Regions from separate parts of the Pseudomonas cremoricolorata genome, predicted to be linked through region 2. Evidence: predicted binding sites of a transcription regulator. Region 2 holds the regulator's gene; the other holds the start of a gene.

Region 1 (15,060 bases), 2.1 Mb from region 2:
GAGCTGAGCAAGGAGCCTTTGGCTGCCCAGATCGAGTTCGACACCTTCGCGGCAGTCGACTTGCGGGTCGCGCTGATCGTCAAGGCCGAGGCTGTGGAGGGTGCGGACAAACTGCTGCGCCTTACCCTCGATATCGGCGACGAACAACGTAATGTGTTCTCCGGCATCAAGTCGGCTTACCCCGACCCTGCGCAACTCGAAGGCCGACTGACCATGATGGTCGCCAACCTCAAGCCGCGCAAAATGCGTTTCGGCGTCTCAGAGGGCATGGTCATGGCCGCAGGCCCTGGTGGCGAAGAGATCTACCTGCTGAGCCCGGACAGCGGCGCCAAACCTGGCCAGCGTATCAAGTGACCCTTGCGTATTGCACTGGCTGAGCCTCCTGCGCCCAGCCGGTGCAATGCGCTGTAGACCTGCCAGTCGTATACTCGGCGCCCTGGACACCTCTGAATCATGAATGCCGCCAAACGCCTGGAAATCTTTCGCAGGCTCCACGAAGACAACCCCGACCCGAAAACCGAACTGGCCTATACCTCGTCGTTCGAGCTGTTGATCGCCGTCATTCTGTCGGCGCAGGCGACAGATGTCGGCGTCAACAAGGCTACCGCTCGCCTGTACCCGATGGCCAATACGCCGGAGGCGATTTACGCGCTCGGTGTCGAGGGCCTTAGCGAGTACATCAAGACCATCGGCCTGTACAACAGCAAGGCCAGAAACGTCATCGAGACCTGTCGCCTACTGATCGAGCAACACGCCAGCCAGGTTCCGAACACCCGCGAAGCGCTGGAGGCATTGCCGGGTGTCGGCCGCAAAACCGCCAACGTGGTACTCAATACTGCGTTTCGTCAGCCAGCGATGGCCGTAGACACGCATATTTTCCGCGTCAGCAACCGCACGGGGATTGCGCCTGGCAAGACGGTACTGGCGGTAGAAAAACAACTGATGAAGTTCGTGCCGAAGGATTATCTGCTTGATGCGCACCACTGGCTGATACTGCACGGCCGCTATGTGTGCCAAGCCCGCAAGCCGCGCTGCGCAAGTTGCCGGATCGAGGATCTGTGCGACTACAAGGCCAAGACTTCGGACGATTGAAGCAATAGCAGTTCCCCGCCGATGTGATTGAAAAAATCTTTTTTACCGGATTGCTGATTCTCGCTATAAGGACGGCCAAAGGCCCTTATGGCGCGGAGTGACCAATGAGCACCGATAAAGACGACACGCTACTCGATGATGATTTCTCGTCTGATGACGACACCCCTGTCGCCGTCGAACCTGCCAAGACCAACCTGAGCAAACGCCGCACTATCGACAACCTGCTCGATGAGCGTCGGCTGCAACGCCAGCTGGCAGACTTCGACTACGACCTGTGAGCCGCACGAGTCAGCACGACGGGGATCAACACCTTTAAGTCAGACAATGCTGTTGCGTTGCGCCAGCTCGATAAGATCGACCAGTGAGCGCGCGTTGAGCTTGAACAACAAGCGGCTCTTGTAGGTGCTCACCGTCTTGTTGCTGAGGAACATGCTATCGGCGATCTCCTTGTTCGAGCGCCCCTTGGCAAGTTGTTGCAGAACCATCATTTCACGACTGGACAACCGCTCGACCATCTCCGACTCGGACGCTCCCCCGGTGCTGCGGGAGGCATGCATGGCCTGGTTGGGGAAATAGCTATAGCCCGACAGCACGGCTTTGATGGCGCTTAGCAACTCGGTGAGCTCCTGCTGCTTGCACACGTAACCTGCTGCGCCGGCCTGCATGCAGCGCATGGAAAAATGACCGGGTGACTGCGAGGTCAGGATCAGCACCTTGCTGTCTGGGCTCAGGGCGGTCATGCGGGTGACCACCTCGAGACCATCGAGTTTGGGGATACCAATATCCAGAATGACGATATCCGGGAGCAGATCACGCGTCAGCTGCAGTGCATCAACGCCATTGTCGGTTTCTGCCACCACGTCGTAGCCATGCCGCTCCATCAGCATGCGTACCGCCAGACGAATGACTGGATGATCATCCACGATCAGTACTTTCTTCATGCGATACCCATAGACTCGTTATTTTGATTGCCAGCGCACTAAACGAGGAGCCTAACCGGTACCGCGCGAGAAATCCGGCCATCAACAACTACTAGGATCATGCCTACTTGATCTAAAGAAAATTCCTACATATCGCTCCCACTGCAAACAATGACGTCCCGCGCGCATGCCGCCACGCCCGTCGTACAGCACCCCAGACGAGTTGCACAACGAATCACGCTCAGCCTGACAACGGCCGCCAGGGAAAGCCGCCACGCTATACCGCAGCGCCATCCTGGCGTACACAGGCACAAACAGCTGCCGAACGCCCGCCATGAACAAGTCCGACTCCATCAGCCCGCTGAGCATCATCGCCATCTTTGCGGGCATCATCGAGGCATCAGCTCTAGCCTCCCTACCTTTCCTCAGCCGCGAGAGCCAGTACATCTACACATGGTTCCTGGTGGCCTTTCCTTTCTTCCTCACCGTGCTGTTCTTCCTGACGCTGAACTTCAACTATCGCTCCCTGTGGCGACCTTCCACCTGGCTCATGGCACGCAATGACACGCCAGAACGCAGCGAGCCCCGTCGCTCGGCGGACACGGCCCAGATGCAGATCATGACCATGGCGCTATCAGGGCCGCAAACCAAGCAGGAAATCGACAATCGGGTGCTGCAAGCGCTCGGCAAACCGCTCGATCAAGAGCAGACCTGGCTGTTCTACGACCTGGACCAACGTTTGCGGATATCGCTGACGATCACCCCTGGCGCCGATCCGCCTTCCTGACGCGCAGGCGAAAAAAAGCCCAGTCAATGACTGGGCTAGTCGACGCTGCGGGACGCGATCAGAGCAGCGAACGGCCCTTGTTCGCAGCAATGCGCATACGCAGTGCGTTGAGCTTGATGAAGCCTGCGGCGTCAGCCTGGTTATAGGCGCCGCCGTCCTCTTCGAAGGTCGCGATGTTCGCGTCGAACAGCGAATCGTCGGACTTGCGGCCAACCACGGTGACATTGCCCTTGTACAACTTCAGACGCACCACACCGTTCACGTTCACCTGCGAGGCGTCGATCATCTGCTGCAGCATGACGCGCTCCGGGCTCCACCAGTAGCCGGTGTAGATCAGGCTGGCGTACTTGGGCATCAGCTCGTCCTTGAGGTGCGCAACCTCACGGTCCAGGGTGATCGACTCGATGGCACGGTGAGCGCGCAGCATGATGGTGCCGCCAGGGGTTTCGTAGCAACCACGCGACTTCATGCCGACGTAGCGGTTCTCGACGATGTCCAGGCGGCCGATGCCGTTGGCACCGCCGATGCGGTTCAGCTCGGCAAGAACCGTGGCCGGGCTCTTCTCCACGCCGTCGATGGCGACGATGTCACCGTTGCGGTAGGTCAGCTCGATGTAGGTCGCCTGGTCCGGGGCATTCTCGGGCGAGACGCTCCAGCGCCACATGTCTTCCTCGTGCTCGGTCCAGGTGTCTTCCAGCACACCCCCCTCATAAGAGATGTGCAGCAGGTTGGCGTCCATCGAGTACGGCGACTTCTTCTTGCCATGGCGCTCGATTGGAATGCCGTGCTTCTCGGCATAGTCCATGAGCTTCTCGCGCGAGAGCAGATCCCATTCACGCCAGGGTGCGATGACTTTGACGCCCGGCTTGAGCGCGTAGGCACCCAGCTCGAAACGCACTTGGTCGTTGCCTTTGCCGGTGGCGCCGTGGGAGATGGCGTCAGCGCCGGTCTCGTTGGCAATTTCGATCAGGCGCTTGGCGATCAGCGGACGGGCGATGGAAGTACCCAACAGGTACTCGCCTTCGTAAACGGTGTTGGCGCGGAACATCGGGTAGACGAAATCGCGCACGAACTCTTCGCGCAGATCGTCGATGTAGATCTCCTTGACGCCCATCGCCTGGGCCTTGGCGCGAGCCGGCTCGACCTCTTCGCCCTGGCCGAGGTCAGCGGTGAAGGTCACCACTTCGCAGTTGTAGGTGTCTTGCAGCCACTTGAGAATCACCGAAGTATCAAGGCCGCCGGAATACGCCAGTACGACCTTATTTACGTCCGCCATGCCATCACTCCACGGGGTTGTACGGAAAGCCGTCGATTCTACCGGCCTTGCGCACAGATTTACAGGGGCGCGACAGCTTGTGATGCCAACGCGACAATACCTGCGGGCAGTGCGTAATCCGCTTCAACTGCGCCCAGGTGTGGGGGCGGCCGCAGCCGTTGGCGGCGCGGCGGGGGCAACGGGCGCGGCCGCCGGTGTCGCGGCAGTAGGCTTGGCGGCAGTTGGCGTGGTGGCGCCAGCGGCTGGCGTGGCTGCCGGGGCAGTGGCAGGCACCGTGGCATCGGTGGCAGGGGCCTTTTGCTCCGTCGCAGGCGCCGCCGGGATCCGTTCGAGCGCAATGCTGACCCGACGATTGCGTGCACGGTTGGCGGCGCTATTGTTCTTCGCCACGGGATAGCGTTCCCCATGAAAGCGCACGATGATCTGCTGCATCGGCACGCCGTGACTGACCAGATAGTCGGCCACGGCCAGGGCACGACGGCGCGACATTTCGCGATTGTTCAGGCGATTGCCGCTGTTGTCGGAGTGGCCATCGAGCTCGATGTGATTGACCGAAGGATCAGCCTTCAGGTAGTCGAGGATGACGTCCAGGCGTGCACGTGCCGCACTGTCGAGCTCTGCGCCTGCGCCGGGGAACACTACCTGGGTCTGACGCACCTGGTCGTAGTTCATCGCCAACAGCTTGCCGGCACAGACGAGATAATCGTCGAACGCCTTGGCGAAGCTCACCGGCAGCACCCGCACCTCCATACCCCGCCCCGCTTCGCCCCCCGCCTTGCGCAGCACGGCACTGCGGCCATCGAGCAAGCCGCTGATCAGCCGGCTGGCCTGGGCCTGGGTAGAGGTGAACAGCACACCACGGGTGCTCAGGCGCACGCTGCCAAGGTTGATGTCACCGCGACCGGGCTGCCAGGGCGCGGCGGCCGCGAACAGGCTGGCCGAGCCTGGGCCCAGCAAGTGACTCTCCGAGCGCAGGCGGAAGGTGGGCTGCTCGCCGGCGCGGCGCAGGAATTCACCGCTACCGAAGCCCTCGATAGGCTGTGACAGCCGGCACTCGAATTGATCACCCTCGACCTTCCAGGCAGCGTTCTCCATGCGGCTTTGCAGGGTCATCGCTGCAGCCGGAAGGCTGGCGAACAGGGTCAGGACGATCAGGTAACGCTGGCGCACGGGCGGCTCCATGAATCATTGCGGCATACCTGCAGGCTATCGGGCGAGGCAGTCAAAACTTGATAGTGGCGCATGCATGGCGGGCTCGTCAGCCTCGGCAGTGATGCTCGCAGAGCGGTTTTCCGGTAGCATTCACCCCCTGAGTTCGACCCGCCTGGAATCCCCAATGTCCGACCGCCTGACCCTCTTGCGCCCCGACGACTGGCACATCCATCTGCGCGATGGTGCCGTGTTGCCTCATACCGTTGCCGACGTGGCGCGCACTTTCGCCCGCGCCATCGTCATGCCCAACCTGGTTCCACCGGTGCGCAGTGCCGATGAAGCAGGCGCCTACCGTAGCCGCATCCTGGCTGCGCGTCCGGCAGGCAGCGCCTTCGAGCCGCTGATGGTGCTCTACCTCACCGACCGCACCAGCCGCGAGGACATCTTCGCTGCCAAGGCCAGCGGTTTCGTCTACGCCGCCAAACTGTATCCGGCCGGGGCGACCACCAACTCCGATTCCGGGGTCACCAGCATCGACAAGATCTTCCCCGCCATCGAAGCACTGGCCGAGACCGGCATGCCGCTGCTGGTGCATGGCGAGGTCACCCGCGCCGAGATCGACGTCTTCGATCGCGAGAAGCGCTTCATCGACGAGCACATGCGCCGTCTGGTCGAACGCTTCCCGAGCCTCAAGGTGGTGTTCGAACACATCACCACCGCCGACGCCGCGCAGTTCGTCAGCGAGGCCTCGGCCAACGTCGCCGCAACCATCACCGCCCAGCACCTGCTGTACAACCGCAACCACATGCTGGTCGGCGGCATCCGCCCGCATTTCTATTGCCTGCCGATTCTCAAGCGCAACACCCACCAGGTGGCGCTGCTCGATGCCGCCACCAGCGGCAGCGCGAAATTCTTCCTCGGCACCGACTCGGCGCCCCACGCGCGTCACGCCAAGGAAAATGCCTGCGGCTGCGCCGGCTGCTACACCGCGTATGCCGCCATCGAGCTGTACGCCGAGGCCTTCGAATCGCGCAACGCCCTGGACAAACTGGAAGGCTTTGCCAGCCTGCACGGGCCGGCCTTCTATGGTCTGCCGGTCAATACCGACCACATTACCCTGGTCCGTGAAGCGTGGACGGCGCCTGACGCCCTGCCCTTCGGCGAGCAGACCGTCATTCCGCTGCGCGCGGGTGAGACACTGCGCTGGCGCCTGCTGGAGGAACGCGCGTGACCGACGATCATTACGACGACGAACAAGAAAGCCAGGGCAATGCCGGCCCACGCCATCCGATGGCCGAGCGTTTCCGTGGCTACCTGCCGGTGGTGGTGGACGTCGAGACCGGCGGCTTTAACAGCGCCACCGACGCCCTGCTGGAAATCGCAGCGGTGACCATCGGCATGGATGAGAAGGGCTTCCTGTTCCCTGAGCACACCTACTTCTTCCGCGTCGAGCCGTTCGAAGGCGCCAATGTCGAAGCGGCAGCGCTGGAGTTCACCGGGATCAAGCTCGACCATCCGCTGCGCATGGCCGTGCAGGAGGAAGCAGCACTCACGGATATCTTCCGCGGTGTGCGCAAGGCACTGAAGGCCAATGGCTGCAAGCGGGCAATTCTGGTCGGCCACAACAGCAGCTTCGACCTGGGTTTCCTGAACGCTGCAGTCGTGCGCAACGACATCAAGCGCAACCCGTTCCACCCGTTCTCCAGCTTCGACACCGCCACGCTGGCCGGGCTGGCCTACGGACAAACCGTTCTGGCGCGTGCCTGCCAAAGCGCCGATATCGACTTCGACGGCCGTGAAGCGCACTCGGCCCGCTACGACACCGAAAAGACCGCCGAGCTGTTCTGCACCATCGTCAACCGCTGGAAAGACATGGGCGGCTGGCGCGCACATTGAGGCCAGCGGCAAGCTCTGAGCTGCAAGCGGCAAGATAAAGCGCACCGCTTGCAGCTCACAACTTGCAGCTAAAAAAACCGGCCATCAAGGCCGGTTTTTTTGTGTGCGCCCTTACAGCTTGCCGGCGTTCTCGCTCAGGTAAGCGGCGACGCCTTCAGGCGAGGCGTTCATGCCTTTGTCACCTTTCTTCCAGTTGGCAGGGCAGACTTCACCGTGCTCTTCGTGGAATTGCAGGGCGTCGACCAGACGCAGCAGCTCGTCCATGTTACGGCCCAGTGGCAGGTCGTTGATGATCTGCGAACGCACGACGCCGTTGGTGTCGATCAGGAAGGCGCCACGGAAGGCCACGCCACCTTCGGACTCGACGTCGTAGGCCTTGCAGATTTCGTGGGTGATGTCGGCTGCCAGGGTGTACTTGACCTGACCGATACCACCATTGTTGACCGGAGTGTTGCGCCAGGCGTTGTGGGTGAAGTGCGAGTCGATCGAGACGCCGATCACTTCCACGCCGCGGGCGGCGAAGTCAGGAATGCGGTTGTCCAGCGCGATCAGCTCGGAAGGGCAAACGAAGGTGAAGTCCAGTGGGTAGAAGAACACCAGACCGTACTTGCCCTTGATGGCCGAGGCCAGGTTGAAGCTGTCGACGATTTCGCCGCTGCCGAGTACGGCCGGAACGGTGAAGTCAGGGGCTTGCTTGCCAACGAGAACGCTCATTCTTTATCTCCTGATGAGGGGCAACGATTAACTCCCGGTGGAACGGATTCGACCGGGATCACACAAGGCCGACCATCATACACGGCTTGAGGTGACAGTCCGAATCTATCGTCGGTCGCCGCCGCGGACGAAAGCGTCGAGCCGTTTTGACAAGCATTATCATTACCATTAAGCTCCAACCCATCGAACCTCCCAGCGATGGTCAGCCTTATGTATGTGTGTCTTTGTGTCGGTGTCACCGATGGACAGATCCGCGAAGCGATCTACGAAGGATGCTGCAGCTACAAGGAAGTACGCGACACTACCCAGGTCGGTACGCAGTGCGGCAAATGCGCTTGCCTGGCCAAGCAGGTGGTCCGCGAAACGCTTACAGAACTTCAGGTCAGCCAACAGACCCCGGCGTTCGCGGTAGAATTTACCGCAGCCTGAATAGCCCTTATTCGAAGAACCGGACCTTGCGTCCGGTTTTTTTGTGCCTTTAATTCAATAAGTTAGCGCTCTAACGCGGTTCACAAACATTCTTATTCCCATTAAATTTTACTTATTATTCAACTACTTAGGTTTGACACTCTGCGATGACACGCTCAGACTTGCTGTTATTGGCATCTTTCCTACGGCAGGCACCCAGACATGAAAGGCGATATCAGCGTCATCCAGCATCTCAACAAGATCCTCGGTAACGAGCTGGTCGCAATCAACCAGTACTTCCTCCATGCCCGCATGTACGAAGATTGGGGCCTGAACACGCTGGGCAAGCACGAGTACAAAGAATCCATCGACGAGATGAAGCACGCCGACAAACTGATCAAGCGTATTCTGTTCCTCGAAGGCATTCCCAACGTTCAGGATTTGGGCAAGCTGCTGATCGGTGAGCACACCCAGGAAATGCTCGAGTGCGACCTGACCATCGAGCGCAAAGGCCTGACTGACCTGAAAGCCGCCATCGCTCATTGCGAAACCATGGGTGATTTCGGCAGCCGTGACATGCTCGAAGACATCCTTGAGTCCGAGGAAGAGCACATCGACTGGCTGGAAACCCAGCTGGGCCTGATCGACAAGATCGGCATTGAAAACTACCTGCAGTCGCAGATGGGCGAAGAGTAAGAGCTCCTGCCCCACGAAAAAGCCCCGCTACGTGCATGCGTAGCGGGGCTTTTTCATTCCAACCTGGCGGTGCCGGCGTCGAGGTCACGACGGGCACCGATGGCCGTCAAGCAGCCTCAGGCTTCGGCGGCCTTGGCCTTGGCAGCGGCGTCCTTGACCAGGGTCTGCAGCTCGCCGTTTTCGAACATCTCGAGCATGATGTCGCAGCCGCCGACCAGTTCACCGCCGACCCACAGTTGCGGGAAGGTCGGCCAGTTGGCGTACTTGGGCAGATTGGCGCGGATTTCCGGGTTCTGCAGGATGTCGACGTAGGCGAACTTTTCACCACAGCCCATCACTGCCTGGGAAGCCTTGGCCGAAAAGCCGCACTGCGGCGCGTTCGGCGAGCCTTTCATATAAAGCAGAATGGTGTTGTTGGCGATCTGCTCTTTGATTGTTTCGATGATATCCATGAAGCACCTCGGCTGAACTTTCCGACAGGTTCGTCGGCACGGTGGGGCATTGTATCGGAAAGCCGATCAGCCTGCTCGGTCATACCGACCGGACGATGCCGACCGGCGCCTGGCTCACACCTTTATCGTCACTCCACAAGCCACTGACGACCCGCAAGGCTTAGAAGCGACAGAGCGTTTGCCAAGCCACGGCCAGGACGTGTACAACCGATGTAACAAATAAACAACGGTCGCTTCACCGTCGTGACCGCAATCCATGGGCAGTTCGCCTGAAGACCCCTTGGTTTCAAGCGACATTTAATTATAGTATTGCGCCCTTCCCCTTTTCCGTCCGCACTTTGCGGCTTACGCCGCAGGTCATTGCCGTTGTCAAGAAAAGCCAACAGCGACCTGCAGAACGTTGTAATTAAGGTAGTCAATCATGAGCGCTAGGCACTTTCTCTCCCTGCTGGATTTCACTGCTGACGAATTGATCGGCGTGGTCCGTCGAGGCATCGAGCTAAAAGACCTGCGTAACCGCGGCGTGGTGTTCGAGCCGCTGAAGAACCGTGTCCTGGGGATGATCTTCGAAAAGTCCTCGACGCGTACTCGCGTGTCGTTCGAAGCCGGCATGATCCAGCTCGGCGGCCAGGCCATCTTCCTCTCCCCGCGGGACACCCAGCTGGGGCGCGGCGAGCCGATCGCCGATAGCGCCAAGGTGCTTTCGCGCATGGTCGATGCGGTGATGATCCGTACCCATGCCCACGACACCCTCACCGAATTCGCCGCCAATTCCCGCGTGCCGCTGATCAACGGCCTGTCGGATGAATCGCATCCGTGCCAGTTACTGGCCGACATGCAAACCTTCATCGAGCACCGTGGCTCAATCCAGGGCAAGACCGTAGCCTGGGTCGGTGACGGCTTCAACATGTGCAACTCGTACATCGAAGCGGCCGTGCAGTTCGACTTCCAGTTGCGCATTGCTTGCCCGCAAGGCTACGAGCCAGACCCGCGCTTCATGGCGCTGGGCGGCGACCGCGTGCAGATCGTGCGCGATCCACAGGCGGCGGTCAGCGGCGCGCATCTGGTGACCACCGATGTCTGGACTTCCATGGGCCAGGAGGAGGAAACTGCTCGGCGCCTGGCGCACTTCGCGCCCTACCAGGTCACCCGCGCGATGCTCGACCTGGCGGCACCCGACGCCCTGTTCATGCACTGCCTGCCCGCCCATCGTGGCGAGGAAATCAGCCATGATCTGCTGGACGACCCTCGCTCGGTCGCCTGGGATCAGGCTGAAAACCGCTTGCATGCGCAGAAGGCCCTTCTCGAATTCATCATCGAACCGGCTTACCACCACGCATGAGTCAATCCCTATTGCTGAACCTGCGTAACCTGGCCTGCGGCTACGGTGAGCAGCGCATCGTCCAGAACCTCAACCTGCACCTGAAGGCGGGCGACATCGGTTGCCTGCTCGGTTCATCAGGTTGCGGCAAGACCACCACACTGCGCGCCATCGCTGGCTTCGAACCGGTACACGACGGGGAAATCCAGCTGGCCGGCGAGGTCATCTCGCGGCCTGGCTTCACCTTGTCGCCGGAGAAACGCCGGATCGGCATGGTGTTCCAGGATTACGCGCTGTTCCCGCACCTGACCGTGGCACAGAACATCGCCTTTGGCATCGGCAAGCATCCGCGCCAGGCCGAAGTCGTGGAAGAGATGCTGGCACTGGTCAAGCTCGACGGCCTGGGCGCCCGTTACCCCCACGAGCTGTCCGGCGGTCAGCAGCAGCGTGTGGCATTGGCCCGCGCGCTGGCGCCCGAACCGCAGCTGCTGTTGCTTGACGAACCGTTTTCCAACCTCGATGTGGAGTTGCGTCGACGCCTCAGTCACGAGGTGCGCGACATTCTCAAAAGCCGCGGCACCAGCGCCATTCTGGTCACCCACGATCAGGAAGAGGCCTTTGCCGTGAGCGATCAGGTTGGCGTATTCAAGGAAGGTCGCCTGGAGCAATGGGATACTCCCTTCAACCTCTACCATGAACCACAGACACCCTTCGTGGCGAGCTTCGTTGGCCAGGGCTACTTCATCCGTGGACAGATGAGCAGCCACGAGGCGGTCAGCACCGAGCTGGGCGAGTTGCGGGGCAATCGTGCCTACCCCATGGCTGCCGGCAGTCCCGTCGATGTCCTGCTGCGCCCGGACGATCTGGTCCATGCCCCGGACAGCCCATTGCGTGCGCAAGTGGTGGGCAAGAGTTTCCTCGGCGCTTCGACGCTGTATCGTCTGCAACTGCCCACCGGCAGCCAGCTGGAGGCAATTTTCCCCAGCCATAACGATCATCAAGTCGGGGCGGATGTCGGCATCAAGGTCGCCGCCGATCACCTGGTGCTGTTCGCGGTGTCAGGGACCGTGGCGGCACAACTCACCGAGCAGCACGGCGTACGCCGCCACAGCTCAGCGCTCTGAGCGTTTGCTTGCAGGCCGCCTCTGCCGAGGCGGCCGAACAGCGTCAGCGCCCGATGGCAGCGAATATCCCCTGGGTGTGCTGCGCCAGCAGTGCAGCCGCCAGCTCGACTTCCAGCCCGCGCCGCCCGGCACTGACATGGATGCTGGGAAACTGCTGCGCAGACTCATCGATGAAGGTACGCAGGCGTTTCTTCTGTCCCAGTGGGCTGATGCCGCCCACCAGATAGCCCGTGGCGCGCTGTGCAGCGCCAGGGTCGGCCATTTCGCACTTCTTCACCCCTGCCGCGTGGGCCAGTGCCTTCAGATCGAGCGCGCCCACTACCGGCACGACCGCCACCAGCAACTCACCCTTTTCCGTACTGGCCAATAGTGTCTTGAACACCCGCTGCGGATCGAGGCCGAGCTTTTCAGCCGCTTCCAGACCATAGGAGGCCGATTTCGGGTCATGTTCGTAGCTGTGCACGCGATGTTCTGCGCGGGCCTTCTTCAGCAGGTCAAGGGCAGGGGTCATGGGCGAGTCCGGGCGAAGCCAGTGGGGCCGCTACTGTAGAAGAAAAGCGCCGCCTCATCCACAGCGTGGCCGCCCTGACAAATGGACGTTTTCTATGACCCTGGTCAGAATGTGGCCCAGTGTTCAGTTTCGACTTTTGACATCCGCGTTTCTTGTCTATATTTTTTCGTTTTTGAATAGTAGGTGCACTTTCCTGGTGCATCCGCACCCATGCCCGACGTCAACCGGATCGACCACGGGCCTTGCTGTCAGGCGCACAGCGCGCCTCACTACAACAAGAAACGAGGTCATACATGACGAATGCTTCAAGACAGCCCACTCTGGCCGCGCAATGCCTGGCCGAATTCCTCGGCACTGCCCTGCTCATCTTCTTCGGCACCGGTTGCGTCGCCGCGCTCAAGGTCGCGGGCGCCAGCTTTGGCCTTTGGGAGATCAGCATCATCTGGGGGATCGGCGTGAGCATGGCGATCTATCTCACCGCAGGCGTGTCGGGCGCGCACCTCAATCCGGCCGTGAGCATTGCCCTGGCGGTGTTCGCCGGTTTCGAAAAACGCAAGCTGCCGTTGTACATTGCCTCCCAGGTGCTGGGCGCGTTCTGTGCCGCGGCACTGGTCTATACCCTCTATAGCGCGCTGTTTTTCGATTACGAACAGCTGCACGCGATCACCCGTGGCAGTGAAGCGAGCCTGGAGCTGTCGGCGGTGTTCTCGACCTACCCCAATGCGGCACTGTCCACGGCCCAGGCCTTCCTGGTAGAAACCGTCATCACCGCGATTCTCATGGCGGTCATCATGGCCCTGACCGACGATAACAACGGCCTGCCGCGCGGCGCCATGGCACCTCTGCTGATCGGTCTGCTGATCGCCGTGATCGGCAGTGCCATGGGACCGCTGACCGGCTTCGCCATGAACCCCGCGCGGGATTTGGGCCCCAAACTGATGACGTTCTTCGCCGGTTGGGGCGAAATTGCCTTTACCGGTGGTCGAAGCGTTCCCTATTTCCTGGTACCGATTTTCGCCCCCATCGTCGGCGCCTGCCTTGGCGCAGGGCTGTACCGTGTGCTCATCGCCCGTCATTTGCCCAGGCCGGTAGAAGCACCTGCGAGCGACGATACTGCCCAGGGCGAAACCCAGATTTCCTGATGTCGATGCCGGGTGCAGCCACCCGCGACCCCCGGACCCTCTACTTCTTGCAGGCCAACGACCATGACAGACACCCAGGACAAGCACTACATCATCGCCCTGGACCAAGGCACCACCAGCTCGCGCGCGATCATCTTCGACCGTGATGCCAACGTGGTGGGCACTGCCCAACGCGAATTCGTCCAGCACTATCCGCAAGCCGGCTGGGTCGAGCACGACCCGATGGAAATCTTCGCCACGCAGAGCGGTACCATGGTCGAGGCGCTGGCCCAGGCCGGCATCAGCCATGCCCAGGTTGCAGCGATCGGCATCACCAACCAGCGTGAAACCACCGTGGTATGGGACCGCGAAACCGGTCGACCGGTGTACAACGCAATCGTCTGGCAATGCCGGCGCAGCACCGAGATTTGCGCGCAGCTCAAGCGCGACGGGCATGCCGACTACATCCGCGAAGCCACCGGTCTGGTCACCGACCCGTACTTCTCCGGCTCCAAGCTCAAGTGGATTCTCGACAATGTCGAGGGTGTACGTGAGCGCGCCGAGCGCGGCGAACTGCTGTTCGGCACCATCGATACCTGGCTGATCTGGAAATTCACCGGCGGCAAGGTCCACGTCACCGACTACACCAACGCCTCACGCACGCTGATGTTCAACATCCATACCCTGGAGTGGGACGACAAGCTGCTGGAGATTCTCGACATCCCGCGGCAGATGCTGCCCGAGGTGCGCTCGTCTTCCGAGGTCTATGGCCACACCAAGAGCGGGATCGCCATCGCCGGTATCGCCGGCGATCAGCAGTCGGCGCTGTTCGGGCAGATGTGCGTTGAGCCGGGTCAGGCGAAGAACACCTACGGCACAGGCTGCTTCCTGCTGATGAACACCGGCAGCAAGGCGGTCAACTCGTCCCACGGCCTGCTCACCACCATCGCCTGCGGTCCGCGTGGCGAGGTGGCCTATGCCCTGGAAGGTGCGGTGTTCAACGGTGGCTCCACCGTGCAGTGGCTGCGTGACGAACTGAAGATCGTCAACGATGCGCTGGACACCGAATATTTCGCCAGCAAGGTCAAGGACAGCAATGGCGTGTACCTGGTGCCGGCCTTCACCGGTCTGGGCGCACCGTACTGGGACCCGTACGCCCGTGGCGCGCTGTTCGGCCTGACCCGCGGCGTCAAGGTCGACCACATTATCCGGGCGGCGCTGGAATCGATCGCCTACCAGGCCCGCGATGTGCTTGACGCCATGCAGCAGGACTGCGGCGAGCGACTGTCGGAGCTGCGCGTCGATGGTGGCGCGGTGGCCAACAACTTCCTCATGCAGTTCCAGGCCGACATCCTCGGCACCTGCGTCGAGCGGCCGAAAATGCGCGAGACCACGGCCCTCGGCGCGGCCTACCTGGCGGGCCTTGCCTGCGGCTTCTGGAGTGGCCTGGAGGAGCTGCGCAACAAGGCGGTGATCGAACGCGAGTTCAGCCCGCAACTGGACGATGGGCAGAAAGAGAAGCTCTACGCCGGTTGGAAAAAAGCCATCGAGCGTACCCGCGACTGGGAAGATCACGACGCCTGATCGGTG
Region 2 (15,060 bases):
GGCAACCATTCACGTTTATGCCTTATGGCTTTGGGTGGCACATAGGCATCGCCTCAGGTTCGCTAGGGTTCAATGGTCAATTGGCGGGGGCCTTCTCAGGGTTGTACCTACTGGGCATGGGTCGACGCGCCTACAGTCCGCGACTCATGCGGTTCTTGAGGGCTGACCACGACAGTCCATTCGGGACAGGTGGCACAAATGCGTATAGCTATTGCGCAGGTGACCCTGTTAATTACAGCGACAACTCTGGACGTACTCGGCAGCCCTCCCGCGCCCGTTGGATGAGTCCACGTTTTGTGGAGGGCAACCTGCAGAATCGCGGCAGGCCGGAGGCCCGACCTTATGGTATTAATCAGCGGCGTCATTCATTTAACGGTTTTGACCGGCCGGCGTCGAAAACGTTAGTGGGTTACCATGCAGCGAAGACTCAATACCAAGACGCGCTGACTGCAACGCTACAAGGGCGTAAGGACGTGTTGCGTACTCCACTTGGCCAACATCGAAAGTTCGGTGTAGACAGTTACTATTTTAGAGCGGATAACGAGTTTGGAGCCGCTCATTACGCGGGCGAGTTAGGGGTGGCCCAATTCTATGCAAAAAAACGGGGCGCCCAGAGCGCTGCGCCGACCACAGTCTTTAGCGTCTATGTGGACAATGCGGAAGGTCTGCAGCCCGGATTGCATTATCATGCAGGCTTGCTCAAGCATGCTGAAAAGCCTCCTTATCCTGAAACACCGTACTTTTTCCAGTTCGGGTTATTGCCAAGGATCCTATCCCGTGTGTCGCTTGAAGTCGGTATTGTGAGAGGCAGTAAGCCGCTCCAGTTAAAGCCCGCGGAAGTGTAAGGCGCCCAACCTTATGTAGGACTGAGGATAGCCGTTAGAGTCGCTTAGGACTGCCCAGCTCCGAACGGACCTTCCTTCGGAGTTGGCCGCGGTATGCCATCGTGCAAAGCAGAAGCTCTCTTGACGGTACAGCCATTCTGAAAAAACAAACGTAACGCTTCAAAAGTGGAAAGCTTCTTGCAAAGCCACGCCCAGGCGCCGCGCTGGCGTCAAAGTTTTGCTTGAAGAGGACTCTCGGTGGATCGTTCGCATCTGATCAGTCATGCCCGCAACAACCTCGCCGGTCTCGGTCGGGGCAGCCTGGGCGTGCCGCTGTTGTTGCTGGTGATGCTGGCAATGATGATGTTGCCGATCCCGCCGTTTCTGCTCGACGTGTTCTTCACCTTCAACATCGCGTTGTCGATCGTGGTGCTGCTGGTCTGTGTGTACGCTCTGCGCCCGCTGGATTTCGCGGCGTTCCCGACCATTCTGCTGGTGGCGACGCTGCTGCGCCTGGCGCTCAACGTCGCCTCGACGCGGGTGGTGATGCTGCATGGTCATGAAGGGCACCAGGCGGCAGGCCAGGTGATCCAGGCCTTCGGTGAGGTGGTGATCGGCGGCAACTATGTGGTCGGTGCGGTGGTGTTCGCCATTCTGATGATCATCAACTTCGTGGTGGTGACCAAAGGTGCCGGGCGCATCTCCGAGGTCAGCGCACGCTTCACCCTCGACGCCATGCCTGGCAAGCAGATGGCCATCGACGCCGACCTCAACGCGGGCCTGATCGACCAGAACCAGGCCAAGCTGCGCCGTGCCGAGGTTGCCCAGGAGGCCGAGTTCTACGGCTCGATGGACGGTGCCAGCAAGTTCGTGCGCGGTGACGCCATCGCCGGCCTGCTGATTCTGTTCATCAACCTGATCGGCGGCATGCTGGTGGGCATCTTGCAGCACGGCATGCCATTCGGCGAAGCCGGCAAGGTGTATGCCTTGCTCACCATCGGTGACGGTTTGGTGGCGCAGCTGCCGTCGCTGCTGCTCTCTACCGCCGCGGCGATCATGGTCACCCGTGCCTCCAGCTCCGAAGAGATGGGCAGGCTGATCAACCGGCAGATGTTCGATTCGCCCAAGGCGCTGGGCGTTTCCGCCGCGCTGATGATGGTCATCGGCATGGTCCCGGGCATGCCCCACGTGGCCTTCATCGGCCTGGGTCTGGCAGCCGCCGGCGGTGCCTACCTGGTGTGGAAGAAGAAAGAGCAGGCGCAGGCCGTGGCCCTGGAAGAGGTCAAGCGCCAGCAGGATCTGCTGCCCTCGCCGCAGCGCGCCCAGGAAACCAAGGAACTGGGCTGGGACGACGTCACCCCGATCGACATGATCGGCCTGGAAGTCGGTTACCGGCTGATTCCGCTGGTCGACCGCAACCAGGGTGGGCAGTTGCTGGCGCGAATCAAGGGGGTGCGCAAGAAGCTCTCCCAGGACCTCGGATTCCTCATGCCCACCGTGCATATCCGCGACAACCTCGACCTGCAACCGAGCGCCTATCGCCTGACCCTGATGGGGGTGATTCTCGCCGAAGCCGAGATCTACCCGGACCGCGAATTGGCGATCAACCCCGGGCAGGTGTTCGGCACCCTCAACGGCATCGCCGCACGCGACCCGGCCTTTGGCCTGGAAGCGGTGTGGATCGACATCGCGCAGCGTTCCCAGGCGCAGTCGTTGGGCTATACCGTGGTCGACGCCAGTACCGTGGTGGCGACTCACCTCAATCAGATCTTGCAGAAGCACTGCCATGAACTGATCGGCCATGAGGAAGTGCAGCAGTTGCTGCAGGTGCTGGCCAAGGCTTCGCCTAAACTGGCAGAAGAGCTGGTGCCGGGCGTCATTTCTCTGTCGGGGTTGCTCAAAGTCCTACAGGCATTGCTCAGCGAACAGGTGCCGGTGCGGGATATTCGCACCATCGCCGAAGCCATCGCCAACAATGCGGGTCGGAGTCAAGATACCGCCGCTCTGGTGGCGCAGGTGCGTGTCGGATTGTGTCGCGCCATCGTGCAAAGCATTGTCGGCGTTGAGTCCGAGCTGCCGGTGATCACCTTGGAGCCAAGGTTGGAACAGATTTTGCTCAATAGCTTGCAGAGGGCCGGACAAGGCCAGGAAGACGGTGTCTTGCTGGAACCGAGCATGGCCGAGAAGCTGCAGCGTTCGTTGATCGAAGCGGCCCAGCGCCAGGAAATGCAGGGTCAACCTGCCATCCTGCTGGTGGCCGGCCCGATCCGCGCCATGCTCTCGCGCTTTGGCCGGCTGGCTGTACCGAACTTGCACGTGTTGGCGTACCAGGAAATTCCGGACAACAAGCAAGTCACCATCGTTGCCACTGTGGGCCCTAACGGCTGAGGTAGTGGGATATGCAAGTGAAGCGTTTTTTCGCCGCCGATATGCGACAGGCCATGAAGCTGGTTCGCGATGAGCTGGGCGCTGATGCGGCCATCATCGGCAACCGGCGCATTGCCGGCGGCGTCGAACTCACTGCCGCGCTCGACTACAAACCCTCGGCGCTGGCGCCGCGGGTGCCCAACGTCGCCCTCGAAGAAGAGCTGCGCAAGACCCAGTCGCGCATCGTCACCGCCCAGGCCGAGCTGTCCAGCCGCAACGACACCGATGAAGGCAACCGCCAGCTGTTCGCGGGGCTGTCGCTGACCGCCTCCGAGCCACTGGTCGAGCCGCACACCGAGGCCCCGGCCAGCGCCCCGGCAGCAGCCCCTGCGGCGGTCGATCCGCGCCTGTTCGATGCCATGCGCGCCGAGCTGTCGGGCCTGCGGGAGCTGCTCGAAGTGCAGCTCGGTTCGCTGGCCTGGTCGCAGTTGCAGGGCAGCAAGCCGCAACAGGCCAACGCCTGGCGTCGCCTGCAACGCATTGGCCTGAGCGGCGCCCTGGCCCACGAACTGCTGGGCATGACCGCCGAGATCGACGATCCGCGGCACGCCTGGCGCATGGTCCTGGCGCACCTGGCACGGCGCATCGATGTGCCGGATGTCGAGCCGATCGAACAGGGCGGCGTCATCGCCCTGGTGGGGCCGGCGGGCATGGGCAAGACCACCACCCTGGCCAAGCTGGCGGCGCGCTACGTGCTCAAGTACGGTTCCAGCAGCCTGGCGCTGGTGAGCATGGACAGTTTCCGTATCGGTGCCCAGGAGCAACTGAAAACTCTGGGCCGCATCCTCAACGTGCCGGTGACCTACGTCGACCCCGGCGAGTCGCTGGCCCAGGCGCTCGAGCCGCTGCTGCGCAAGCGTGTGGTGCTGATCGATACCGCCGGCCTGCAAGCCAGTGATCCGGCGCTGCGCATGCAGCTCGACACCCTGGCCGGGCGCGGCATCGCCTCGAAGAATTATCTGGTCCTGGCCACCACCAGCCAGAAACAGGTGCTGTCGGCGGCCTATCACAGCTACAAGCGCTGTGGCCTGGCCGGCTGCATCCTGAGCAAGCTCGATGAAACCGCCAGCCTGGGCGAAGTGCTCAGCCTGGCCATCGGTCACCAGTTGCCGATTGCCTATCTCACCGATGGGCCGCGTATTCCCGATGACCTGCACCTGCCGCGCAAACACCAGCTGGTGAGCCGTGCGGTCAGCGTGCAGATGCAGGACGAGCCCAGCGAAGAGGCCATGGCCGACATGTTCGCTGATCTCTATCACCATCCCGGGAAGCGGGTGGGTTGAGCGGTGTGCTGCGAAAAGTACCTACAGAACGGGGCGGGCGGTTTGCTCCACATGTGGCATGGGTCCAAGCGAGACAAGGTAAATAACAGACATGGGTAGCATGCATCCCGTACAGGTAATCGCCGTCACCGGCGGTAAAGGCGGCGTCGGCAAGACCAACGTTTCAGTCAACTTGTCTCTGGCGCTGGCCGAACTCGGGCGCAGAGTCATGCTGCTCGATGCCGACCTGGGTCTGGCCAACGTCGACGTGCTGCTCGGTCTGACCCCCAAGCGCACCCTGGCCGACGTCATCGAAGGCCGCTGCGAGCTGCGCGACGTGCTGTTGCAGGGGCCAGGCGGCGTACGCATCGTCCCGGCCGCCTCCGGCACGCAGACCATGGTGCACTTGCAACCGGCTCAGCATGCCGGGCTGATCCAGGCGTTCAGCGAAATCGGTGACAACCTCGACGTGCTGGTCATCGATACCGCCGCCGGTATCGGCGACTCGGTGGTCAGCTTCGTCCGCGCCGCCCAGGAAGTGCTGCTGGTGGTCTGCGATGAGCCCACCTCGATCACCGATGCCTATGCGCTGATCAAGCTGCTCAACCGCGATTACGGCATGAACCGCTTCCGCGTGCTGGCGAACATGGCCCAGAGCCCGCAGGAAGGGCGCAACCTGTTCGCCAAGCTGACCAAGGTTACCGATCGCTTCCTCGATGTGGCGCTGCAATACGTCGGTGCCGTGCCCTACGACGAATGCGTACGCAAGGCGGTGCAGAAGCAGCGCGCCGTGTACGAAGCCTTCCCGCGCTCCAAGTGCGCGCTGGCCTTCCGGGCCATCGCGCAGAAGGTCGACAGCTGGCCGCTGCCGGCCAACCCGCGCGGCCACCTGGAATTCTTTGTCGAGCGCCTGGTGCAACCCACCAGCGCAGGGCCGGTGCTATGAGCGCGAGCGGGTTCAAGATGTACAGCCGAGCGTCCAAGGATGCGCAGTACGAACTGATCGAGCGCTACGCGCCGTTGGTCAAGCGTATCGCCTATCACCTGCTGGCGCGCCTGCCGGCCAACGTGCAGGTCGAAGACCTGATCCAGGCCGGCATGATCGGCCTGCTGGAAGTGGCTAACAAGTATGACGCCAGCAAGGGTGCCAGCTTCGAGACCTACGCTGGCATTCGCATCCGCGGCGCCATGCTCGATGAGGTGCGCAAGGGCGACTGGGCACCGCGTTCGGTACACCGCAATACCCGTATGGTCAGCGACGCCATGCGCACAGTGGAAGCCAGAACTGGACGTGACGCTAAAGATCACGAGGTTGCTGCCGAACTCAAGATGGGGCTGGACGATTATTACGGCATTCTCAACGATACCTTGGGCAGTCGTCTGTTCAGTTTCGACGACCTGCTGCAGGACGGTGAGCACGAGGGGCTGCACGAGGATGGCGCCAGCGGCCAACTGGAGCCGGGCCGCGATCTGGAGGAGGAACGCTTCCAGAGCGCCCTGACCGAGGCCATCGCCAACCTGCCGGAGCGTGAGCGCCTGGTGCTGGCGCTGTACTACGACGAAGAGCTGAACCTCAAGGAAATCGGCGAGGTGCTGGGGGTCAGCGAGTCGCGCGTCAGCCAGTTGCACAGCCAGTGCGCCGCGCGCCTGCGCAGTCGCCTTGGGGAATGGCGCGCGCGGTAGCGCGCGCAAGCTGCGAGCTACAAGCTGCAAGCTGCAAGTGAGCGTTCCGCGCAGCCCCTGTGACACCGTGCAGTTCAGGCGAAACCGGTTCGCTTGCCGCTTGCCGCTCACAACTTGCCGCTGGAAATTTGGGGGCGCGCTCGGCGCCGAGCGCGTGATGAGACTGTTTGGAGATGGTTAATTGAACAAAGACATGAAAATCCTCATCGTTGACGATTTCTCGACGATGCGGCGGATCATCAAGAACCTGTTGCGTGATCTGGGCTTCACCAACACCGATGAAGCCGACGATGGCACCACGGCGCTGCCGATGCTGGAAAAAGGCCACTACGACTTCCTGGTGACCGACTGGAACATGCCGGGCATGTCCGGCATCGACCTGCTGCGCAAGGTGCGCGCCGACGAGCGCCTGAAAAGCCTGCCGGTACTGATGGTCACCGCCGAAGCCAAGCGCGATCAGATCATCGAAGCGGCCCAGGCCGGTGTGAACGGCTATGTGGTCAAGCCTTTCACCGCCCAAGTGCTGAAAGAAAAGATCGAAAAGATCTTCGAGCGCGTGAATGGCTGAGTCGCCGGAGGGCGCAATGCAATCTATCGATACCTCTCTGGGTGAGTTCGAAGGCACCCTGAAAAAACATGCCCGGGAACTGGTGGACAGCCTCGAGCGCGGCCACTTCGGCGACGCCGTGCAGCTGATTCACCAGCTCAACCAGACCCGCGATCGCGGCCTGTATCACGAGGTCGGCAAGCTGACCCGCGAGTTGCACAGCGCCATCGTCAGTTTCCAGATCGACCCGCGCATGCCGCAGGCCGAGGAAGTCTCGCAGATCACCGACGCCACCGAGCGTCTGAGCTACGTGGTCAAGCTCACGGAAAACGCTGCCAACCGCACCATGGATCTGGTCGAGGAAAGCACCCCGGTGCTCAACGGCCTGAGCGACGAAGCCAAGGCCCTGAGCCACGACTGGCAGCGCTTCATGCGCAAGGAAGTCTCGGCCAGCGAGTTTCGTGACCTGGCCAAGCGTGTCGACGGTTTTCTGACGCACAGCGCCGAAGGCAACCGCAAGGTCTCCGGCCATCTCAATGACATTCTACTGGCCCAGGACTACCAGGACCTGACCGGCCAGGTGATCAAACGCGTCACCGCGCTGGTGACCGAGGTCGAAAGCAACCTGCTCAAATTGGTGTTGATGGCCAGTCAGGTCGATCGCTTCGCCGGCATCGAACATGACCATCAGCAGCTGCGCGATGAAAAAGATCATGAAAAACATCCCGCCCGAGGTGAAGGTCCGCAGATTCATGCCGATAAGCGTGAGGACGTCGTGTCCGGTCAGGACGATGTAGACGATTTGCTATCCAGCCTTGGTTTTTAAGGAGCACGTTCAATGAGCTTCGGCGCCGATGAAGAAATCCTCCAGGATTTCCTGGTAGAAGCCGGCGAAATTCTCGAGCTGTTGTCCGAGCAGTTGGTCGAGCTGGAAAGCCGACCCGACGATGCGGACCTGCTCAATGCGATCTTTCGCGGGTTTCACACGGTAAAGGGGGGCGCCGGCTTCCTTCAGCTCAATGAGCTGGTGGAGTGTTGTCACATCGCCGAGAACGTGTTCGACATTCTGCGCAAGGGCGAACGGCGCGTCGATTCCGAGCTGATGGATGTGGTCCTGGAAGCTCTGGACACGGTCAACAGCATGTTCGGGCAGGTCCGCGAGCGCAGCGAAGTCACCCCGGCCACCCCGGAGCTGCTCGCTGCCTTGTCGCGCCTGGCTGAACCTGCCAGTGCCGAGCAACCGGTTCCAGCGCCAGCTGCCGCAGCACCTGCCGCTGCAGCCCCTGCACCTGAACCGGTGGCGCCGGCAGCGGTAGAGGCACGCGCCGCTGACGCGGACATTACCGACGATGAGTTCGAGCAACTGCTCGACTCGCTGGATGCGGTGAAAGCCGAGGCCGCTGCCGCCGAACGGGCGCCTGCTGCGGCGCTCAGCGTTCCTGCCGGCGGCGAGGGTGACGAGATCACCGACGCCGAGTTCGAGTCGCTGCTCGACCAACTGCACGGCAAAGGCCAGTTCTCGGCGCAGGCGGTTGCCGCTGCGCCTGAGGCGGCGCCCGCGGCTGGCGCCAGCGACGACATCACCGATGACGAGTTCGAAGCGCTGCTCGATCAACTGCACGGCAAGGGCACCTTCACCGCCGATGCGCTGCCAGGGGTGAGCGCGGCGTCGAACGCCGGCGCCGCCGTGGTCGATGCGCCGACACCGGCGCTCGGTGGCGCGAGCGAAGAGCACATCACCGAACACGAATTCGAAGCGCTGCTCGATCAGTTGCACGGCAAGGGCCAGTTCTCGGCCACCGCCAGCGCCGCGCCGGTTAGCGCAGCACCCGCAGCCGCAGCACCCGCGAGCACGCCCAGTGCAACCGCCGCCAAGCCCGCCGCCGCGCCGGCGCGCAGCCCTGCGCCTGCCGCCCGTGGCGGCGCAGCTCCGGCAGAGAAACATGCCAGCGAAGCGGAAACCACCGTGCGCGTCGATACCGCCCGGCTGGACGAGATCATGAACATGGTCGGCGAGCTGGTGCTGGTGCGTAACCGTTTGGTGCGCCTGGGCCTGAACAGCGGCGATGAGGCCATGTCCAAGGCCGTGTCCAACCTCGATGTGGTCACCGCCGACTTGCAGACCGCAGTGATGAAAACCCGCATGCAGCCGATCAAGAAGGTCTTCGGGCGCTTCCCGCGGCTGGTGCGTGACCTGGCTCGGCAGTTGAAGAAGGACATCAACCTGGAGTTGGTCGGTGAAGAGACCGACCTCGACAAGAACCTCGTCGAGGCCCTGGCCGACCCGCTGGTGCACTTGGTGCGCAACGCCGTCGATCACGGCATCGAAATGCCCGAAGAGCGCGAAGCCTCCGGCAAGGTGCGTACCGGGCGGGTGGTGCTGTCGGCCGAGCAGGAGGGCGACCACATCCTGCTGTCGATCTCCGATGACGGCAAGGGCATGGACCCCAACGTGCTGCGCGCCAAGGCCGTGGAAAAGGGCCTGATGGACAAGGACGCCGCCGATCGCCTGAGCGAATCGGATTGCTACAACCTGATCTTCGCCCCCGGCTTCTCGACCAAGACCGAAATTTCCGATGTCTCGGGTCGTGGCGTGGGCATGGACGTGGTCAAGACCAAGATTTCCCAGCTCAACGGCTCGATCAACATCTTCTCGGCCAAGGGCCAGGGCTCGAAGATCGTCATCAAGGTGCCGCTGACCCTGGCGATCATGCCGACGCTGATGGTGATGCTGGGCAGCCAGGCATTCGCCTTCCCGCTGGTCAACGTCAATGAAATCTTCCACCTCGACCTGTCGCGCACCAACGTGGTCGACGGCCAGGAAGTGGTGATCGTGCGCGACAAGGCGCTGCCGCTGTTCTACCTCAAGCGCTGGCTGGTACAGGGCCAGGCCCACGAGGAACAGCCAGAAGGCCACGTGGTGATCCTCTCGGTCGGCACGCAGCGGATCGGCTTTGTCGTCGATCAACTGGTCGGCCAGGAAGAGGTGGTAATCAAGCCGCTGGGCAAGATGTTGCAGGGCACGCCGGGCATGTCGGGGGCCACCATCACCGGTGACGGGCGCATCGCGCTGATCCTCGATGTGCCGAGCATGCTCAAGCGTTACGCAGCACGGCGTATTTGATTTCGGCGGCGCACCCTGAGCGGCGCGCCGCCTAACGGAGTGTTTATGGCAGTCAAGGTCCTGGTGGTGGATGATTCGGGTTTCTTCCGCCGCCGCGTCTCGGAAATCCTCTCGGGCGATCCGACGATCACCGTCGTCGGCACCGCGACCAACGGCAAGGAAGCGATCGACCAGGCGCTGGCACTCAAGCCTGATGTCATCACCATGGACTACGAAATGCCCATGATGGATGGCATCACTGCGGTGCGGCACATCATGCAGCGCTGCCCGACCCCGGTGCTGATGTTCTCCTCGCTTACCCATGAGGGCGCGCGGGTCACGCTCGACGCCCTGGATGCTGGCGCCGTCGACTACCTGCCGAAGAATTTCGAAGACATCTCGCGCAACCCCGACAAAGTGCGGCAGATGCTCTGCGACAAGGTGCATACCCTGGCGCGCAGCAATCGCCGCTTCGGTAGTTACAGCGCCCCGGCGGTTGCCCCGGCGCCTGCGGCCGCGACGCCCAGCGCCGCGCCCCCTGTGCCCCACGCCAGCCCCCGTGCCAGCATCGCCAGCCGCGCACCCGCAGCCGCGCCAGCGCCCGCAGTCAGCACCCCGGCACCCCGGCGCAAGGCCTACAAGCTGGTCGCCATCGGCACTTCGACCGGCGGGCCGGTGGCCCTGCAGCGGGTACTGACGCAGTTGCCGGCCGGCTTCCCGGCACCGATCGTGCTGATCCAGCACATGCCTGCGGCCTTTACCAAAGCGTTCGCCGAACGCCTCGACAAACTCTGCCGCATCAGCGTCAAGGAAGCCGAGGACGGCGACGTACTGCGCCCAGGCCTGGCGCTGCTGGCCCCCGGCGGCAAGCAGATGATGGTCGATGGGCGCGGTACGGTGAAGATTCTGCCCGGCGACGAGCGCCTGAACTACAAGCCCTGCGTGGACATCACCTTCGGCTCTGCGGCCAAATCCTACAGCGACAAGGTGCTGGCCGTGGTGTTGACCGGCATGGGCGCCGACGGCCGCGAAGGCGCGCGCCTGCTCAAACAGGCCGGCAGCACGGTGTGGGCGCAGGATGAGGCCAGTTGCGTGATCTATGGCATGCCCATGGCCATTGCCAAGGCCAACCTGGCCGATGCGGTGTACAGCCTCGATGACATCGGCCGGCACTTGGTCGAGGCCTGCATCTGATGGATGTGCTGAGCCTGATCGGCCTGATCCTGGCATTCGTCGCCATCGTTGGCGGCAATTTTCTCGAGGGCGGCCATGCCGGGGCGCTGATCAACGGTTCGGCAGCGCTGATCGTGCTGGGCGGCACCTTGGCGGCGGCGTTGTTGCAGTCGCCGCTGCCGGCGTTCAAGCGGGCCCTGTACATCCTGCGCTGGATTCTCTTTCCGCCCAAGGTCGACCTGGCCGGCGGCATCGACCGGGTGGTGAACTGGAGTCTGACCGCGCGCAAGGAGGGCCTGCTGGGCCTGGAAGGGGTGGCTGACCTGGAGCCGGACCCCTATGCGCGCAAGGGGCTGCAATTGCTGGTCGACGGCGCCGAGCCTGAGGCGGTGCGCAGTATTCTCGAGGTGGATTTCATCACCCAGGAAAGCCGCGACATTCAGGCGGCGAAGGTCTTCGAATGCATGGGCGGCTACGCGCCGACCATCGGCATCATCGGCGCGGTCATGGGGCTGATCCATGTCATGGGCAACCTGGCCGATCCCGCGCAGTTGGGCAGTGGCATTGCCGTGGCGTTCGTCGCCACCATCTATGGCGTGGCCAGTGCCAACCTGGTGCTGCTGCCGGTTGCCAACAAGCTCAAGGCCATCGTCATGCGCCAGTCGCGCTACCGGGAGATGCTTCTCGAAGGCCTGCTGTCGATCGCCGAAGGCGAGAACCCGCGCTCGATCGAGCTGAAGCTGCAAGGCTTCATGGAGTAGCCCATGCGCCGCCGTCGCCCCGTCGAAGAGCCCGAAAACCATGAACGCTGGCTGGTGTCGTATGCCGACTTCATTACCTTGCTGTTCGCCTTCTTCGTGGTGATGTATTCGATTTCCTCGATCAACGAGGGCAAGTACAAGGTTGTCTCGCAAGCGCTGCTGGGGGTATTCAACGACCCGGAGCGCAGCCTGCGCGCCATTCCCATCGGTGAGGAACGTCCACTGAGCGTGCGCCCGGCGCAACCCTTGATCAAGGACAGCGAGCAAGACGACGCGGGCTTGGGGCAAACCCCCAGTGGCGCCCTCAAGACCATCAGTGATGACGTCAACGCCGGGTTCGGTGACCTGATCGCCTCCAAGCAGATGACCGTGCGCGGCAACGAGCTGTGGATCGAGATCGAGCTCAACTCCTCGTTGCTGTTTGGCAGTGGCGATGCCATGCCCAGCGACGCGGCGTTTTCCATCATCGACCGGGTGGCCGGCATCCTCAAACCATTCGCCAACCCCATTCACGTCGAAGGCTTCACCGACAACCAGCCGATCCGCACCGCTCAGTACCCGACCAACTGGGAACTGTCTTCGGCGCGGGCGGCGAGCATCGTGCGCCTGCTGGCGCTCAATGGCATCGACCCCGGGCGCATGGCTTCGGTCGGTTATGGCGAGTACCAACCGGTGGCCAGTAACGACAGCGCCGATGGACGTGCGCAGAACCGCCGCGTGGTGCTGGTGATTTCCCGCAACCTGGAGGTGCGCCGCAGCCTGACCGCGACCGGCGCGGCCAATGCCACCCCCGATGCGGCCCTGCGCCGGGCTGGCACACAAAGTGCACCAGCCAGCCAAGCGACGGCAGGAGAGTCCTGATGCCGTCAATTCTTCGTCACCGAATCAATCGACCAATCCCGGCCTGGCGCTGCGCCTACCCGGGAGGAAGCAGCGCACGATGAGAGTCTGGGCAGTCGCCAATCAAAAGGGTGGGGTCGGCAAGACCACCACCACCATCGCTCTGGCCGGGTTGCTGGCTGAGGCGGGCAAGCGCGTGGTCGTCGTCGACCTCGACCCGCACGGCTCGATGACCAGCTATTTCGGGCACAACCCCGATGCCCTGGAGCACAGTTGCTACGACCTGTTCCTGCACAAGGGCGCGGTGCCCGATGGCCTGCCTGGGCAACTGTTGCTGCCGACCAGCGATGAGCGGATCTCGCTGCTGCCTTCGAGCACTGCGCTGGCGGTGCTCGAGCGGCAATCGCCTGGGCAGAGTGGCCTTGGGCTGGTGGTCGCCAAGAGTCTGGCGCAGCTGTGGCAGGATTTCGACTTCGCCCTGATCGACAGCCCGCCCTTGCTTGGCGTGCTGATGGTCAACGCACTGGCCGCCAGCCAGCAACTGGTGGTGCCGGTGCAGACCGAGTTTCTCGCGGTCAAGGGGCTGGAGCGAATGATCGGCACCCTGGCGATGATCAACCGCTCGCGCAAGCAGGCCTTGCCGTTTCAGATCGTGCCGACGCTGTTCGACCGCCGCACCCAGGCATCACTGGGCACTTTGAAGCTGCTGCGCGACAGCTACCCCGAGCACGTCTGGCAGGGTTATATCCCGGTCGACACGCGCCTGCGCGATGCCAGCCGCGCTGGAGTCACGCCCAGCCAGCACGACGGCAAGAGCCGCGGCCTGATCGCTTACCGGGCGCTGCTCAAGCACCTGTTGACTTACCGTAACGCACTGCAGGTGGCGTGATGAATTCGATTCGCTCGATTACCAGCAAACCGCAACTGGCGTTGCAGTCCTACCTCGATGGCCTGTTGCAAGACGCCACCGAAGCGTTCGACGACGTTGCCCCATTGGCGGCTACGCCCGAGAGCGACGAGGGTGATGAGTTCGCCGCTGCCGTGCGCGAAGAGCAGCGCCGCGACGCCGACCGCCAGGCTGCAGAGCCCGCCGCGCCTGCACGGCCATTTGCCGAGCCGCCAGCGCCGAGCCGCCTGCCCACGGTGCTGGCCATGCCCCAGGCGCCGCTGAGCGTGGTCGAGACCGCCGTCAGCGTAGAGCGGTCCGAGCTGCCAGCGCACAATGCCCAGACCACGCACAAGCCGCCGGTCGCCGCGCTCGCCGAAGTGCACCTGCCGGCGGCCGTCACGCCACCGCCTGCCGCACCCGGCAACGGTCGTCCGGCCTGGGCGGCCGAGCCATTCGAATGCCTGCTGTTCGATGTCGCCGGCTTGACCCTGGCGGTGCCGCTGGTATGCCTGGGTTCGATCTACCCTCTGGCAGGCCAGGACCTGACGCCACTGTTCGGCCAGCCCGACTGGTTTCTCGGCATCCTCACCTGCCAGGGTGGCAACCTCAAGGTGCTCGACACCGCGCGTTGGGTGATGCCTGACCGTTACCGCGACGACTTCCGCCAGGGCCTGCAATACGTGATCTCGGTACAGGGTTACGAGTGGGGCCTGGCCGTGCACCAGGTCAGCCGCTCGCTGCGCCTGGACCCGGATGAAATCAAATGGCGCAGCCAGCGCGGGCAACGCCCCTGGCTGGCCGGAACCGTGATCGAACACATGTGCGCATTGCTCGACGTCGCCGAGCTGGCCGAGCTGATCGCCAGCGGCGCCGTCAAGCAACTGCACGCTCATCATCAATGACACAGCCGTATACACCGCCAGAGGCGGACATCGAGGGGTTAGGGGAATGAAAAAATCGTCTGCGCAGGGCTCCGAAGACCCGATCCTGCAATGGGTCACCTTCCGTCTGGACAATGAGTCCTATGGCATCAACGTCATGCAGGTGCAGGAGGTGCTGCGCTACACCGAGATCGCCCCGGTGCCCGGTGCGCCGAGCTACGTGCTGGGCATCATCAACCTGCGCGGCAACGTGGTCACGGTCATCGACACGCGCCAGCGCTTTGGCCTGATGCCAACCGAGGTCACCGACAATACCCGCATCGTCATCATCGAGGCCGACAAGCAAGTGGTCGGCATTCTGGTCGACAGCGTCGCCGAGGTCGTCTACTTGCGCCAGTCCGAGATCGAAACCGCGCCGAACGTCGGCAACGACGAATCGGCCAAGTTCATCCAGGGCGTGTGCAACAAGAACGGCGAACTGCTGATTCTGGTCGAGCTGGACAAGATGATGACCGAAGAAGAGTGGTCCGAGCTGGAGAACATCTGAGTTGATCTTCGAGGTGGCGGTGCTTCTGCTGGCGTTGCTGTGGGCGCTGAGCCTGTGGTGGTTCCTCAATTACAGCAAGCGTCAGCGGCAACTGATGGCCGAACAGGCGCTGGGCGATGCCAT

The links. Region 2 encodes FliA, which starts transcription of late flagellar genes. Its sites were predicted from a motif close to CTAAAGTTTNNNNNNNNNNNGCCGNTAA; they were not measured.
Region 1: a site for FliA is predicted at 5,282-5,309, ahead of LK03_RS00685 (flagellar protein MotY). Genes of this name have one in related genera too.

Annotation. Positions count from the first base shown of each region.
Region 1 is NZ_CP009455.1:138,998-154,057, forward strand. It holds gene metG (methionine--tRNA ligase) at 1-354, shown strand, start outside; gene nth (endonuclease III) at 454-1,092, shown strand; gene LK03_RS22270 (PA3496 family putative envelope integrity protein) at 1,197-1,370, shown strand; gene LK03_RS00670 (response regulator transcription factor) at 1,410-2,033, opposite strand; gene LK03_RS00675 (hypothetical protein) at 2,347-2,799, shown strand; gene LK03_RS00680 (argininosuccinate synthase) at 2,858-4,075, opposite strand; gene LK03_RS00685 (flagellar protein MotY) at 4,199-5,245, opposite strand; gene pyrC (dihydroorotase) at 5,412-6,458, shown strand; gene rnt (ribonuclease T) at 6,455-7,123, shown strand; gene LK03_RS00700 (peroxiredoxin) at 7,235-7,837, opposite strand; gene LK03_RS00705 (bacterioferritin-associated ferredoxin) at 8,048-8,266, shown strand; gene bfr (bacterioferritin) at 8,468-8,941, shown strand; gene grxD (Grx4 family monothiol glutaredoxin) at 9,058-9,393, opposite strand; gene argF (ornithine carbamoyltransferase) at 9,815-10,735, shown strand; gene LK03_RS00725 (ABC transporter ATP-binding protein) at 10,732-11,838, shown strand; gene ybaK (Cys-tRNA(Pro) deacylase) at 11,882-12,349, opposite strand; gene LK03_RS00735 (MIP/aquaporin family protein) at 12,643-13,491, shown strand; gene glpK (glycerol kinase GlpK) at 13,555-15,054, shown strand.
Region 2 is NZ_CP009455.1:2,825,876-2,840,935, forward strand. It holds partial or broken gene LK03_RS22505 (RHS repeat-associated core domain-containing protein) at 18-239, shown strand; gene LK03_RS22510 (hypothetical protein) at 282-845, shown strand; gene flhA (flagellar biosynthesis protein FlhA) at 1,083-3,212, shown strand; gene flhF (flagellar biosynthesis protein FlhF) at 3,224-4,534, shown strand; gene fleN (flagellar synthesis regulator FleN) at 4,617-5,459, shown strand; gene LK03_RS12520 (RNA polymerase sigma factor FliA) at 5,456-6,196, shown strand; gene LK03_RS12525 (chemotaxis response regulator CheY) at 6,390-6,764, shown strand; gene LK03_RS12530 (protein phosphatase CheZ) at 6,781-7,569, shown strand; gene LK03_RS12535 (chemotaxis protein CheA) at 7,582-9,867, shown strand; gene LK03_RS12540 (protein-glutamate methylesterase/protein-glutamine glutaminase) at 9,913-11,040, shown strand; gene LK03_RS12545 (flagellar motor protein) at 11,040-11,780, shown strand; gene motD (flagellar motor protein MotD) at 11,784-12,641, shown strand; gene LK03_RS12555 (ParA family protein) at 12,721-13,509, shown strand; gene LK03_RS12560 (CheW domain-containing protein) at 13,509-14,411, shown strand; gene LK03_RS12565 (chemotaxis protein CheW) at 14,458-14,937, shown strand; gene LK03_RS12570 (DUF2802 domain-containing protein) at 14,939-15,060, shown strand, end outside.